3 regions of the Providencia sp. LY12 genome follow, and region 3 is predicted to be linked to each of the others. Evidence: predicted binding sites of a transcription regulator. Region 3 holds the regulator's gene; each other region holds the start of a gene.
What was found. Region 3 encodes LexA, which represses DNA repair genes until DNA is damaged. Its sites were predicted from a motif close to TNCTGTATGTACATACAGNA; they were not measured.
Positions count from the first base shown of each region.

Region 1: a site for LexA is predicted at 1,577-1,596, ahead of dinB (DNA polymerase IV). Genes of this name have one in related genera too.
Region 2: a site for LexA is predicted at 2,790-2,809, ahead of ACY3ZI_RS12530 (DinI-like family protein). Genes of this name have one in related genera too.

Region 1 is NZ_CM172594.1:1,145,267-1,149,559, reverse strand. Features, by position in the region: gene pepD (beta-Ala-His dipeptidase) at 1-417, shown strand, start outside; gene dinB (DNA polymerase IV) at 499-1,554, opposite strand; gene ACY3ZI_RS05180 (glycerophosphodiester phosphodiesterase family protein) at 1,788-2,684, shown strand; gene ACY3ZI_RS05175 (hypothetical protein) at 2,894-3,259, shown strand; gene nqrM ((Na+)-NQR maturation NqrM) at 3,364-3,591, opposite strand; gene ACY3ZI_RS05165 (FAD:protein FMN transferase) at 3,607-4,293, opposite strand, start outside.
Region 2 is NZ_CM172594.1:2,623,640-2,627,932, reverse strand. Features, by position in the region: gene ACY3ZI_RS12545 (sensor histidine kinase) at 1-1,277, opposite strand, end outside; gene ACY3ZI_RS12540 (response regulator) at 1,267-1,941, opposite strand; gene ACY3ZI_RS12535 (hypothetical protein) at 2,103-2,342, shown strand; gene ACY3ZI_RS12530 (DinI-like family protein) at 2,513-2,773, opposite strand; gene ACY3ZI_RS12525 (DUF1345 domain-containing protein) at 2,914-3,591, opposite strand; gene ACY3ZI_RS12520 (VasL domain-containing protein) at 3,704-4,293, opposite strand, start outside.
Region 3 is NZ_CM172594.1:483,189-487,481, forward strand. Features, by position in the region: gene plsB (glycerol-3-phosphate 1-O-acyltransferase PlsB) at 1-909, opposite strand, end outside; gene ACY3ZI_RS02130 (diacylglycerol kinase) at 1,034-1,408, shown strand; gene lexA (transcriptional repressor LexA) at 1,546-2,163, shown strand; gene zur (zinc uptake transcriptional repressor Zur) at 2,322-2,837, opposite strand; gene ACY3ZI_RS02145 (fimbrial protein) at 3,804-4,293, shown strand, end outside.

The DNA.
Region 1 (4,293 bases), 660 kb from region 3:
GGCGTTGTGAAGATGACTGAAGACAAAGCGGAAGTAATCTTCTTAATCCGTTCACTGATCGATTCAGGTAAAAATTACGTCGTTAATATGCTGACATCACTGACAAAACTAGCGAAAGCTCAACACCGTGCTGAAGGTGGATACCCAGGTTGGCAACCAGATGCAGACTCACCAGTCATGCATATTGTTAGCGACACTTACCAAAAACTGTTTGGTAAAATTCCAAATATCATGGTTATCCATGCCGGTCTCGAGTGTGGTCTGTTTAAAAAGCCTTATCCATTAATGGATATGGTCTCCATTGGACCAACCATCCGTGGAGCACACTCACCAGATGAGCGCGTTCACATTGAGAGCGTGGGTCAATACTGGACACTGTTAACTGCTATCTTAAAAGCTATCCCAGTAAAAAACTAAGTAGGCTTTAAGCTATCAATATCAGGGTCATAAGCGACAATTTATGACCCTATTTCTCTCATTCTTTAAACATAATAAAAACTATAAAAGTAATGAAAGCTGCCTTTCAATTTGTGGATTCTGCAATGTCACATGCAGACCAACTAACCTAACCCCCCGCCCTGCTCGTCGATTTTCCCAAGCCTGCTGTGCCAACCGAATAAGATCCTGCTTATCTATAATGGGATAAACATGCTCTTGCGTCGTTTGCTGAAAATCCTCAAATTTTAATTTCACTCCTTGGCGAGCAATGCGCAGATCTGGCTTCACTTTCTCTAAGCGAAAATGTAGCTCATCGTATAAAGTATCGAGTAAAGGCAAACACTCTTCCCACTGATGAATATCTTTGGCGAGAGTGCGTTCTACCCCAACGGATTTACGTAAGCGTTCGGTATTTACTGCTCGTTCATCAATGCCATGACAGCGTTCCCACAGAGCTTGTCCAAATTTACCCATGCTTTTTACCAACGCCAGCATGTCATAGCGCTGAACATCCGCGCAGGTCAATAACCCCATATCCGCAAGTTTTTGCGCTGTCACTTTTCCAACGCCGGGGATCTTTTTTAATGGCAGCGTGGCAATAAACGCCGGTAATTCCTGTGGAGTGATCACAAATTGCCCATTGGGTTTATTCATATCAGAGGCAATTTTGGCGAGGAATTTAATCGGAGCAATTCCCGCAGAAGCTGTGAGTTGAAGTTCATCAAAAATTTGCTGGCGGATAGCCTCGGCGATAAGAGTGGCAGAGCCGTGAAGCTGCTGGCAATCAGTCACATCCAAATAGGCCTCATCTAAAGATAATGGCTCAATCAGATCGGTATAGCGGGCAAATATTTGGCGAATATGATGGGAAACGTCTTTATAAACCGCCATACGACCGGGTACGACTTTCAGGTGAGGGCATAATTTCAACGCCAATGCCGTCGACATTGCACTGTGAACACCGTAGCGTCTCGCTTCATAATTTGCGGTACTCAATACGCCACGCCGGTCTGCACTCCCCCCGACAGCCAGTGGAACATTGCGCAATTTTGGGTCATCACGCATCTCTATCGCAGCAAAAAAGCAATCCATATCAATATGAATAATTTTACGCATGATAGCCGCCCCAACCAATGATTACTGAATAAATATACAGTTATTTTATTAGCCATGCAACTTATTCATCTGATTGAAATGTATTCCTGCAATACTGTAAATGACCGAAAAAGTAAAAAGTTACTCCTAATTTATAGGCTTATTGCTTACAAAACGGATAAAACATATTACAACAACCACTCGGTCAATCTTATGTTAGTTCATTGAATTTTCTATTATTATGGATTATATAAATGCAAATTATATCAACATCAGTGTTCAAAAAATCCGCCGCGATAGGCTTACTGCTTTTGGTTAGCCAATCCGCTTCCGCATTAATGCCACAGATTGTGGCACACCGCGCAGGTACCGCAGATGCTCCTGAAAATACCCTTTATGCAATCGAGCAAGCCAAAAGCAATAAAGCTGATGCAATTTGGTTAACTGTTCAGCTCAGTAAAGATAATCAATTAGTTCTGTACCGCCCAAGTGATTTAGACGCGTTAACGGATAAAAGCGGTGTTATTTCTGATTATTCCGCCAAACAATTAAGCCAGATAAATGCGGCGTATAAATTTAATCAGAAAAATAACCAGCAACTGCCCGCTGCGCAAAACACTATCGTCACACTAGAAGATGTTTTAAAAAAATACCCCGATACGATTTTTTATATCGACTTAAAATCCCCTGATGCAGACCCTAATGTTCAAGCTCAAGCTATTTTAGCATTGTTGAATAAAATCAACGCATTTAACCAAGTCCGTTTTTATTCCACCAATGATACATTTTTAAAAGCCCTTAAACCCCTTTCTACTAAGTTGCAGTTATTTGAAAGCCGAGATGAAACTCGCACCATGCTGGCAAACAGCGTGATGAGCCATCAATGCACACTTGATAATGATAAATCTGCGACTCGCTGGTATGGTTTTGAGCTGCATCGTAAAGTTGAAGTCGTTGAGAAATATACCCTTGGGGAAGCTCGCTCCCCAGCAACGCTCTCATGGGATAAAGAAGCTATTGACTGCTTTAGAAAAAATGGCAGCGCTTACATTATTGTTTTTGGTGTAAATAGCGATAGCGATTATCAATTGGCTAAAGAAATTGGTGCTGATGCCGTTATGGTTGACTCACCAAAAGCTTTCAAAAAATAAATTCTGACTATTAAGCTACTTTATTTTGAGAATGATTTATTCGATTTAAGTAGCTTATTTTTATTACTCATCTTTTCTACCCATACATTTCCCTATCTTATCTTTCCTTCTTTTTTAATAGTAAATAACATTCAATATTAATTACTTAGTAAAGTATCGATGCCAAAATAAGTAAATACATTTAAACTCTTATTCATAAGGAATTTAACATGGCGATATCAAAAGGCTTGCTTTCTATCGAGAATCTATGGAATGAAGACTTAAAAAAGGTGGAAATTTCTTTCAAAAATAATGCGAATGAGTATGGAAATGTTTTTATTTTTTATAATCTTATGAATGAAAAAAAATTAAGTGATATCACAGAGTTCACTTTTTCTTCAACCGAACAGAGCTATTGGATGGGAGTAATCACAACAAAATCAGGAGAAAAATGGAGTAGCATCGCTGACTTAGCATGCAAGCTCAATGAGAAAGATAATGGCAAAGTCACTCTCAGTTTCAAGGGAAATACGCGACACATGTTTGTTCACTACCCTGTTTCCACATCATGCTCGACTTCATTACATAAAATTTAGTTTGCAATGAAATATATCACTATTTTTATCAAAATAACCTTAAAATAAAAAACCCTAGCAGCTCATTAAAGCAACTAGGGTTAATATTCACAACAGAGTAAAAATTACAAAATGCGGTTTTTCTCTAGCATTTTTTTGCGCGCTTCTTCCCGTGCCATACGCTTTTTACGCGCATCGCAAGGCTCAGGGCAGTCACAAACTTTCTCAACCCCAATGCTACTTAAACCGCCGCAACTGCCTTGGATACTTTTCCGCTTAATAATATATCCAAGGGACATACCTAAAAACGCCAACAAAAATAAGGCAAAGGCTGCAAGAAAAACATTCAACATTCTGCTTTCCTCCTTTTACTGTTTTTTCTGTAAAAATGGCTCGAATGCTTTAGTGTAACGCTCTTCGAAGCCTTTATCTGTCTTCACAATCATAAAAACAGGAATATTCATCTTTTCAGCAAGTGCAAGACCCGCATCTGGTCCCATCACATTAAAACCTGTAGATAATCCATCCGCACTCATGCAATCGTCGGCTAATACGGTAATTGAGACTAAATTGTGGGAAATTGGCTTACCTGTTTTTGGGTCAATTGTGTGTGAGAAATGCACACCATTTTGTTCAAAATAGTTACGATAATCCCCTGAAGTGGCGATAGATAAATCTCCCGGCTCGATAATCTCCTGTGCCGTTTGACTCACACCATCCGTTGCAGGTTTTTCAATCGCAATACGCCATGGTGTATCTTTGCCATTTTTACCTTTTGTACGGACTTCGCCACCAATATCAACCATATAATCCTTGATACCGATGGACTCTAAATATTCCGCTACCACATCAACACCATAACCTTTAGCAATGGAAGATAAATCAACATACAGCTCAGGAATGGTTTTAATTAAGTTGTTGTCTTGTACAGAGAGTTTATCGATACCCACCCATGCACGACGTTTTTCAAGCTCCTCATCTGTAGGTGCTTTTGTGACTCGCCCCTCTGGACCGAATCCCCATAAATTAACCAGTGGACCAACAGTGACATCCAG
Region 2 (4,293 bases), 2.1 Mb from region 3:
GCAATAGATAATCCTAAACCGCTTCCTGTTTCTAATGTTCCAGGAACACGGTAAAAGCGAGAAAATAGATGTGCGCGGCTCTCTTCTGGAATACCGCGTCCATTATCTTGAACTGTAATGGTGGCACCAAAAGGAGTGAGATCGACCAGTGTCACTTTTATTTTGGCTTTTTCAGGAGAATATTTAATCGCATTTTCGATTAAATTAGTGAACACATTACTCAGCGCTAGCTTATCAGTTTCAACATAAAAAGAATCTGGACTGGATAATTCCACATCAATATGTTTATTGAGGGCATAAGGAATATGGGATGAAATGAGATTACTGATTAACATCGGTAAATCAATTTGCTCTTTACGAATGGCAAAATCTTCCGCTTCCAAACGTGCGAGATCAATTAATTGATGAGATAAAGAGGCGGCGCGCGTTAATGTCTCTTTCATATCATTAATAATCTCGGCTTTTTCTTTTGGATTATCGATATGCATTAACACATGTAATTGTGCTGTTACCGCTGCAATCGGAGTCCGCAATTCATGAGCCGCATCTGCCATAAAACGTTTTTCGCGTAAATTAGCGGCATCGACTCGTGCCATTAATTGGTTAATCGCGGAAATAATAGGGCGAGTTTCTTTATACATATCTTTGGTATCAATCGGCGTTAAATTTCCCGGTTGACGCGATGAAATAATTTTAGCGACTTGTTTAATTGGACGAATACTAAAATAGGCAGTGATCAAAATAGCGATTAACATTATGCCCAAAATAAAGGCGAGAGGAATTGCAGTGCCTTCGGCTGGGTTACCAATTAACTTTCGTCGCTCAAGATACGATTCTGCAATCACAACTTCGAGGGTATGGTCATCATCCCATGCAGAAGTGAAATGCCAATCTTTATGTTGAGCAGTTAGCATATCGACTGATTTTAGTGATGGGTCTGAAATCTTTTCACTATTGCGATATAGCACATGTCCCCGATTATCCCGCACAACCATATACGGTTTATAGCTAGTTTCAATGCCGTTTTCCATGGCATCGGTATACATTTTTTGCAGAATAACCGCGAGCTTATCAAAATATTCTGGGGTATCTGACACCGTGCCTAATGTACGCGCAATCCCTTGTGTGACAATTTGCTGTTGTTGGTTAAATTCATCATCATCGACCAAATCAGGTAGATAAAAAAATTGTAACCAACCGACTAGCAGCAGCCATAAAAAGATGACTGCGCCAATCTGAATACCAAATGTGTAGACAAGAAAGGATTTAATCTTCACCAGATTGCGCTTCTTTTTTTAGTAAATAGCCGATGCCACGGATAGTAATAATTCTGTCTTTACCAATTTTGCGGCGTAAATTATGAATGTGGACTTCAAGGGAGTTACTTTCCACATCATCCAAGCCAAATAAACGTTGCTCTAAATCTGTTTTTCGCACGACATTGTCGGCATTTTTAATTAACTCGTATAGCAACAAATATTCCTTGCCGGAGAGTAATAATAATTGACCATCCAAGGTGACTTGGTGATTTAACGGATTTAATTGCAGATTATCCAATTGCCAAATTTCAGATGAAAACCCAGCCATACGGCGGCTAATAGCCTTTACGCGAGAAATTAATTCTGGCATCTCAAAGGGTTTTGTTAAGAAATCATCGGCGCCAGAATCTAAGCTCGCCACTAAATTATCCATTTTATTGCGGGCGGTAAGAATAATAATCGGTATTGATTCTCCAGATTGGCGCCATGAAATTAATTCCTCTTGACCATCACCATCAGGTAATCCCAAGTCTAAAAGCATGACATCAAAATTGCGTGCCTGTAATTGCTGCTTAGCATCCGATAATAATCTGACCCAGCAAGGATTAAATCCGGCTAATTCCAGTCCACGACATAACGCTTTGCCGAGCTGAAGATCATCTTCTACCAATAAAATATTCATATTTATTACCTCTGTTGCGGAGTATAAGCAGACTCCGCTCACCCAGCAACTAGGATATTTATCCCCTTAAGCATCCCTTAAGGTTGGTTTAACCAAATATTAAGGTACTAAAATGCAAAAGCACTAATATACCCTCAACAACCATAACAAGAGCATTCATCATGAAAAAAGCGTATATTGAAGTGCCTCTATTTATCGGGATTATTTTTTTTGCCATGGTATTTATGGGGGCGAGTTTCAATAAACCACAATTGGCGTTGAATCCGACAAAATTAAATGAAGTTCAGCGATGCACTGATGCGAAAACTTGCTTAGTAGAGGCTCGAATACTTGAAGTGAGTAAAACGAAACGTAATCCGGTGAATGAGTTTAAATCGTATCTTCGTCAGAAACTTTATTAATAGTCTTTCGATAATGGCGGAATAGTGAATTGTGGTGCTATCGGTTTTTATACGCAAAAGCGTATAAGTGATAGGCAGAAACACATTAAAAGTGATTCAGATTAACTTCAAAGAATAGCGAATTAAGAAATGGAAGATAGATATTACCCTTCCATTTCTCTGCTAATCATCTAGTCATCGGCATTTGCTTCAGGTAGCCAGCCGTCATCCATCCAAATTTCTTCTAAGATCTCTTCAATGCGTAATTTATCATCCGCAATCTTCGTTCCTGAAATATTAATCGCCTGCTGAGAGCTAAAGCCCACTCGAGTGACCATATCAGGGTACTGTGACTGTAGTTTGCGTAAAATCTCAGACTCTAAAGCTTGTAAAACCAAGCCACTTGGTTTTTGCGGTGAATTCTTATCAAATAACACTTCGATGCGTAACATAATAGCCTCTACTAAAGACTGTATTAATATACAGTATTTTTAGATCTATATGGGGATATTGTCAATATCCTGCATTGAATATTTTTTTATTGTGATAGCAGGCTAACTCTTTTTATTTCGACAAGTTAATCCGATAACCTTTAAAAGAAGCTGGCAGAAATATTAATACACAACCCTAAAATGGCCATATTAAAGACAAATGAAATAATGGATTGGAGCAATACTGCGCGACGCATAGGGGTTGAGGCTACTTCTACATCTGCCGTTTGTGAGGCGACGGCAATGGTGAATGAGAAATACATAAAATCCGAATAGCTGGGTTGGGTGATTTTATCGGGGAAAATTAGCCACGGTTTTTCATTTTCACTATTGCCGTAATAGAGATGGGCATAGTGCATGGTAAAGCCCGTGGGTAAGAGCAGCCAAGAGGATATCAATGTCGAGGCAGTTAAAATATAAGAGTAAATTTTATCGGCTTTCGGGATATCACTGTGTCCGCCCAAGGCAAAAAATAAGGCTAATAAACTGACGCAGCAGCCTGACATCAAGAAAAATATTACCATGCTCGCGCTTTCATCTTCGATTTTTGTCAGCTTACGAATGTCTTTCACATTGTGGCTAATAATTCTCTGGAATAGAAACAGCAAATAACACCACGCAAATGCGTTCCAACTGATAATTAAGTTAATAATCAGACTTTGTGTTTGAAATAAAGCGAAGAAAGTGATGAAAGCAACAATGAGCGAGACCAAAAAGCGCGGTCGAGAATGAAATGCATGACGTAGCTGGTGGGTGATACGAGCAGCACAGCGAAGCATGGGGTATTCCTTGAAAAATAATTATCACGTTAATTTAAAACGAGTATATCACTGAAAAAAATGGAGCACGAATAAGGTGCTCCATACAGGTATTGCTTAGGAATAAATAGGTTTATTTTTCGCTTTGTCTTATCAACGCATAGCGATTCAGTAGCTGTTTAAAATGATTATCAATCCGTTGATATTCAGATTCAGGGACGGAACCTTGGGTTTGAAGTTGCTCAAGACGACGTAATTCCTCTTCCAAAGGAACGCTTTGATTAAAATGCTGGCGAGCATTGAAAATAATGGTTTTTAATTCAGACCCCGTGATATAGCTGCGAGGTTTACCATCAAGACTGTCTAAGCGCGTACTGAGATTATTTAGCTCGGCCATCCCTTCAGACCACTGTTGTAATTTATCGTTAGATAGCGCATTAATTTGCATATTTTGCTGCCATTTATCGTTAAATGCGCTGACTTCTTGACGTTCACCATATTGCTTAGTGAGGTAACTCACCATGTTTAATCCATACAGCTGAGGCCAAATTGGGGAGACGGACTCTAATTCCACGAGATAGTTATCGATTACCTTGAGTTTTTCAGGGGAAAAACTATTGGGTTGTGCGGCATTAGGCTGTAATTGTTGCTCAATAATTGAGGCAATATTCGGCGTAAAGTCAGGTAATTGGGGTAGCGCTTGCGCTAAAACATGGTTATTGA
Region 3 (4,293 bases):
ATACACAATTTCGTGACCATCTTGCGCCAGCTGGCGAACGCGCTCAGCATGTTGAACGTTGATCCCTTGGTATAAGCGGTTCCATGTCCAACCGAGTACACGGTCAGTCAGTCGCACTGCTTCATAAGAGAAGTTAGCAGCAATCTCTTCCATCATCGCCACGGCATTTTGCTGGGCTTTTTGTAATGGGATTTTTTTACTGCGCGCTTCGTCTTCAACGGCTTTTTCAATCGCTTTAGAGGATAGCAGCTTATTAAATAGCTCATAACGGGCAGGCAGTTTTGGCCCGACCGCAGCTAAACGCTGACGAGAGTAGTGAATACGTGCTACGCGAGCAAGTTTATTGGCAATGATGGTGTCGGTGCCATGTTCTTGCGCCATCTGGCCAAGAGAAATACTCGGAGAGAAACGTACAAAGCTATCGCGCCCTAACCACAGGACTGCAAAGAATTTTTGCACACCGTTTAAGAGTTTTAGCGGGGCAGGCTTATGCCCTTCGCGACCCGGCGCACGTCCAAACATGACGGATGCAGGTAGCATTTGAATATCAAGATTTGGATTGTTTTTATGCAAATCCAGATACGCATGGAATATTTTTACTGACTCTTTACGTGGATCTGGGGAGTAGTAACGGAACACGCGCGGGCCATCATCAATAAACACATAGGCTGGGAGCTTGGTGCCATTGATGTCGTTATCCACTAGCGGATCAGGTAAACCAATCGCTAAGCATTGTTGGCGAAGCGTGAGCAGGTCGGACTTTGAGTGATATGGCAAGACGTACAGCGTTGGCTTGCTTGGGTCAAGCTGTAACTCTGTTATCGGATCCGTTGGGATTAGTTTACTTTTTACCAATAATTTCAGTGGTAAATTCAACGTGTTGTAATATATTTTACGCCATAGTGACATAAATGATTATAGCCTCTTGTTAGTAATGCTGCGCAATCATAGCAGAAAGCAACGTTTAGATCTGTTATCGATAATTCACTTTGACTGCAAAAGTTGATTATTGTTTAAAAATTAAGGAAAAAATATGGCAAGTCAAACTAAGGGACTCACTCGGGTCATCAAAGCGGCTGGATACTCCCTTAAAGGTTTAAAAGCAGCATGGGTAAATGAAGCCGCATTTCGTCAAGAAGCGATTGCTGCTATCATTGCGATAATTATAGCTTTTTACTTGGATATTAGCCAAATTGACAGAGTTTTGTTGATTGGTTCAGTTGTATTAGTCGCAATCGTTGAGTTAATTAACAGTGCAATTGAGGCGGTTGTTGATCGTATTGGCAGTGAATACCATGAATTATCTGGGCGAGCGAAAGATATCGGCTCCGCAGCTGTGTTCGTCACGATAGGATTAGCTCTGTTTATCTGGGGAACCGTATTATGGGCACGTTATTTTACGGCTTAGTGGGCTAAAAACAGTAAAAGAGATAAAAAGCCAGAAATTCATCAACAAAAGCAGGTTTTGGCTAATTTAACAGTTCCCAATACCCATTTACCTGTATATACTCACAGTCTGACTGTATAAACAAACAGGGGAACGGGATGAAAGCACTGACAGCTCGACAACAGCAAGTTTACGATCTGGTGCGTGACCACATTTCGCAAACGGGCATGCCACCAACACGCGCTGAGATAGCAGCAAGTTTGGGTTTTCGTTCGCCTAATGCGGCAGAAGAACATTTAAAAGCCTTAGCTCGTAAAGGGGTAATTGAGATTGTTTCTGGAGCTTCCAGAGGCATTCGTCTGTTGTTAGAAGAAGAATCCGAAGATTTAGGACTTCCTCTGATTGGACGTGTTGCTGCTGGCGAACCATTGCTTGCACAAGAACATATTGAAAGCCATTACCAAGTCGACCCAGAATTATTTAAACCACACGCAGACTTTTTATTACGCGTAAATGGTATGTCGATGAAAGATATCGGTATCATGGATGGTGATTTACTTGCGGTACATAAAACACAGAATGTCCATAATGGGCAAATTGTTGTGGCACGTATCGAAGATGAAGTTACTGTTAAACGCTTTAAGCAACAAGGCAATCGCGTTGAGCTTATTGCTGAAAACTCTGATTTTGCACCAATTGTGGTTGATTTACGCGAACAGAATTTTACTATCGAAGGTCTAGCTGTTGGGGTTATCCGTAACAGTGACTGGCATTGATGATGAGTGATTGAGTCTGGCAGCAGACTCAATATCTCTATTTTTTGAATAGCCTTTCTTTATATAGCTATTTTCATACTGTTTTTCTTTATATAGCCATCTTCCATGTTGCTATATAGCTTCCTTTATTTTACTTCCTGTAGACCACTTATTCTATATCACTTCTTTTTTGAACTGACCGTGGCGTGATGGTTATGCTCACAGTGTTCATGATCTTGGCAATTGGAAATCTCAAAACATTTTTGACATAAACCATGGTTTTCTACCACCGTATGCCTGAGATGAAAATGATTTTCTTCCGCTAGTGTGCTAATCGCTTGTTCGATAGTCGTGCAGTCACTTTCGGTCACATTGCCACAATTATCACAAATCAACATCACTGAAATATGGCTTGGATTATCCACATGGTGACAAACCACATAGCTGTTTGTGGATTCAATTTTATGAATAAATCCTTGTTCCATGAGGAACTCTAAACCGCGATAAACGGTAGGGGGTTTAGCCTGAGGCTCTATTTCACGTAGTAAATCTAGTAGATCATAAGCACTGATCGCACCGTGTTGCTGCGCTATTAATCGCAGAACAGTCTCTCTTTGTGGGGTCAAACGCACGCCTCGAGACTGACAAATACGTTCGGCCGTCGTAAGCAGCATGTCTTCACTGATTGTTTTCATCTTGTTTGGCCCCACCTAGATAGCTTCAAGTTTTTATTACTGTTTAGTTTACCATAACTTCCATTTCTGTTGTGTTTGAAATGGTGGTGATGAAATAAACAATTTCTTACTAAATTGAATACGCAATTTTAACTTTAATAAAGGCAACATTAATAAAAAATGAACTCCTTATTTAAGAGATGGTTTTTTCTATTTTAAATAAATCATTAATTGCTACATTTTAGTTAATCATTGGGTGTTAAATTTAACCAAATAAAAACAATTATTGAAATTCATTGTTACTATTTGGCGTTAATTTTAATTAAGACTTATCTTACCCCTTCTTTCTTATGTAGCGATTACTGATGCGAAAAAGACGCTGGATAGATGTTAAATCCAATAAATTTGCATCTGATAGGTTTATTAAGTTGTATTTAAATATAAATATAGATTTTTATATTTATAGGTTTTTTGCAATATTTAGACATTTTTATAAATGCAAAATGAAGTCTTCATATAAATCTTTCTAAGTAATTCATCATTTCTTTAGATTTAATTACTCATTCAGTGGATAAAAGTTGCCCTTATGCATTTTGTCGATATAAAAAACCAAGTCAACGCTTTATTTGGGTGGTTTTTGACAGCATATGTCACGTATGTAGAATTGACATCAGAAAATATCACAAGGTAGTTATCAGAATTCATTTAGTGTTCTATATCAATTTTAATTAATTAATGAATGACTCAGTAATTAATTTAGAAGTGAGAATGTTGGCTTAATGATTTCTGTTTTTTAAATCACATAAATGAGATGGAGCTCGTTTATATAAAAAAATCTCTAACCTGAATGAAATTCATCAAGTAGGAAAGCTAGAGGAATTTTTCAAGGGTGCACTGATTAAGTAAATGGACTTAATTTTGCATCAGTGGAAACAGGAAAGAGAAAAAGAGAAATAGCAGTTCCTACTCATTTAAAGGAAAACTTTTATGAAACTGAATAAATTAGCATTAACTCTAGCTTTAGGTTTAGGTGTTGGCGTTTCAGGTGTTGCTTTAGCTGCTGATCCAGTAGAAAGCTCACAAGGTGAAATCCGTTTTACTGGTTTCATTAACGACGTTCCATGTTCAATCGATGCTGACAACCTGAAGCAATTAGTTGAATTCGGCGAAATCGCGTTACATGAACTGACTTCTAACCAATTCCGTTCAGACAGCAAAGCGTTCGATATCGTTCTGAAAAACTGCTCTACTGAAACTTACAAAAACGCAAAAATCACATTTACTGGTTCTACAGTAAACGGTTTCCAAGGCTTCACTGGTGACTTACTGGGCTTAGGCGGTAAAGTTAAAAACGCTGGTATCGTAATCACTAACGGCGCTGACAAAATCGTTGAATTCGGTAAAGCATTCCCAGGTACTGGTGACGGCTACGCGTTAAACAATGGTGACGGTTCACAAACTACTCTGCACTTCGCAG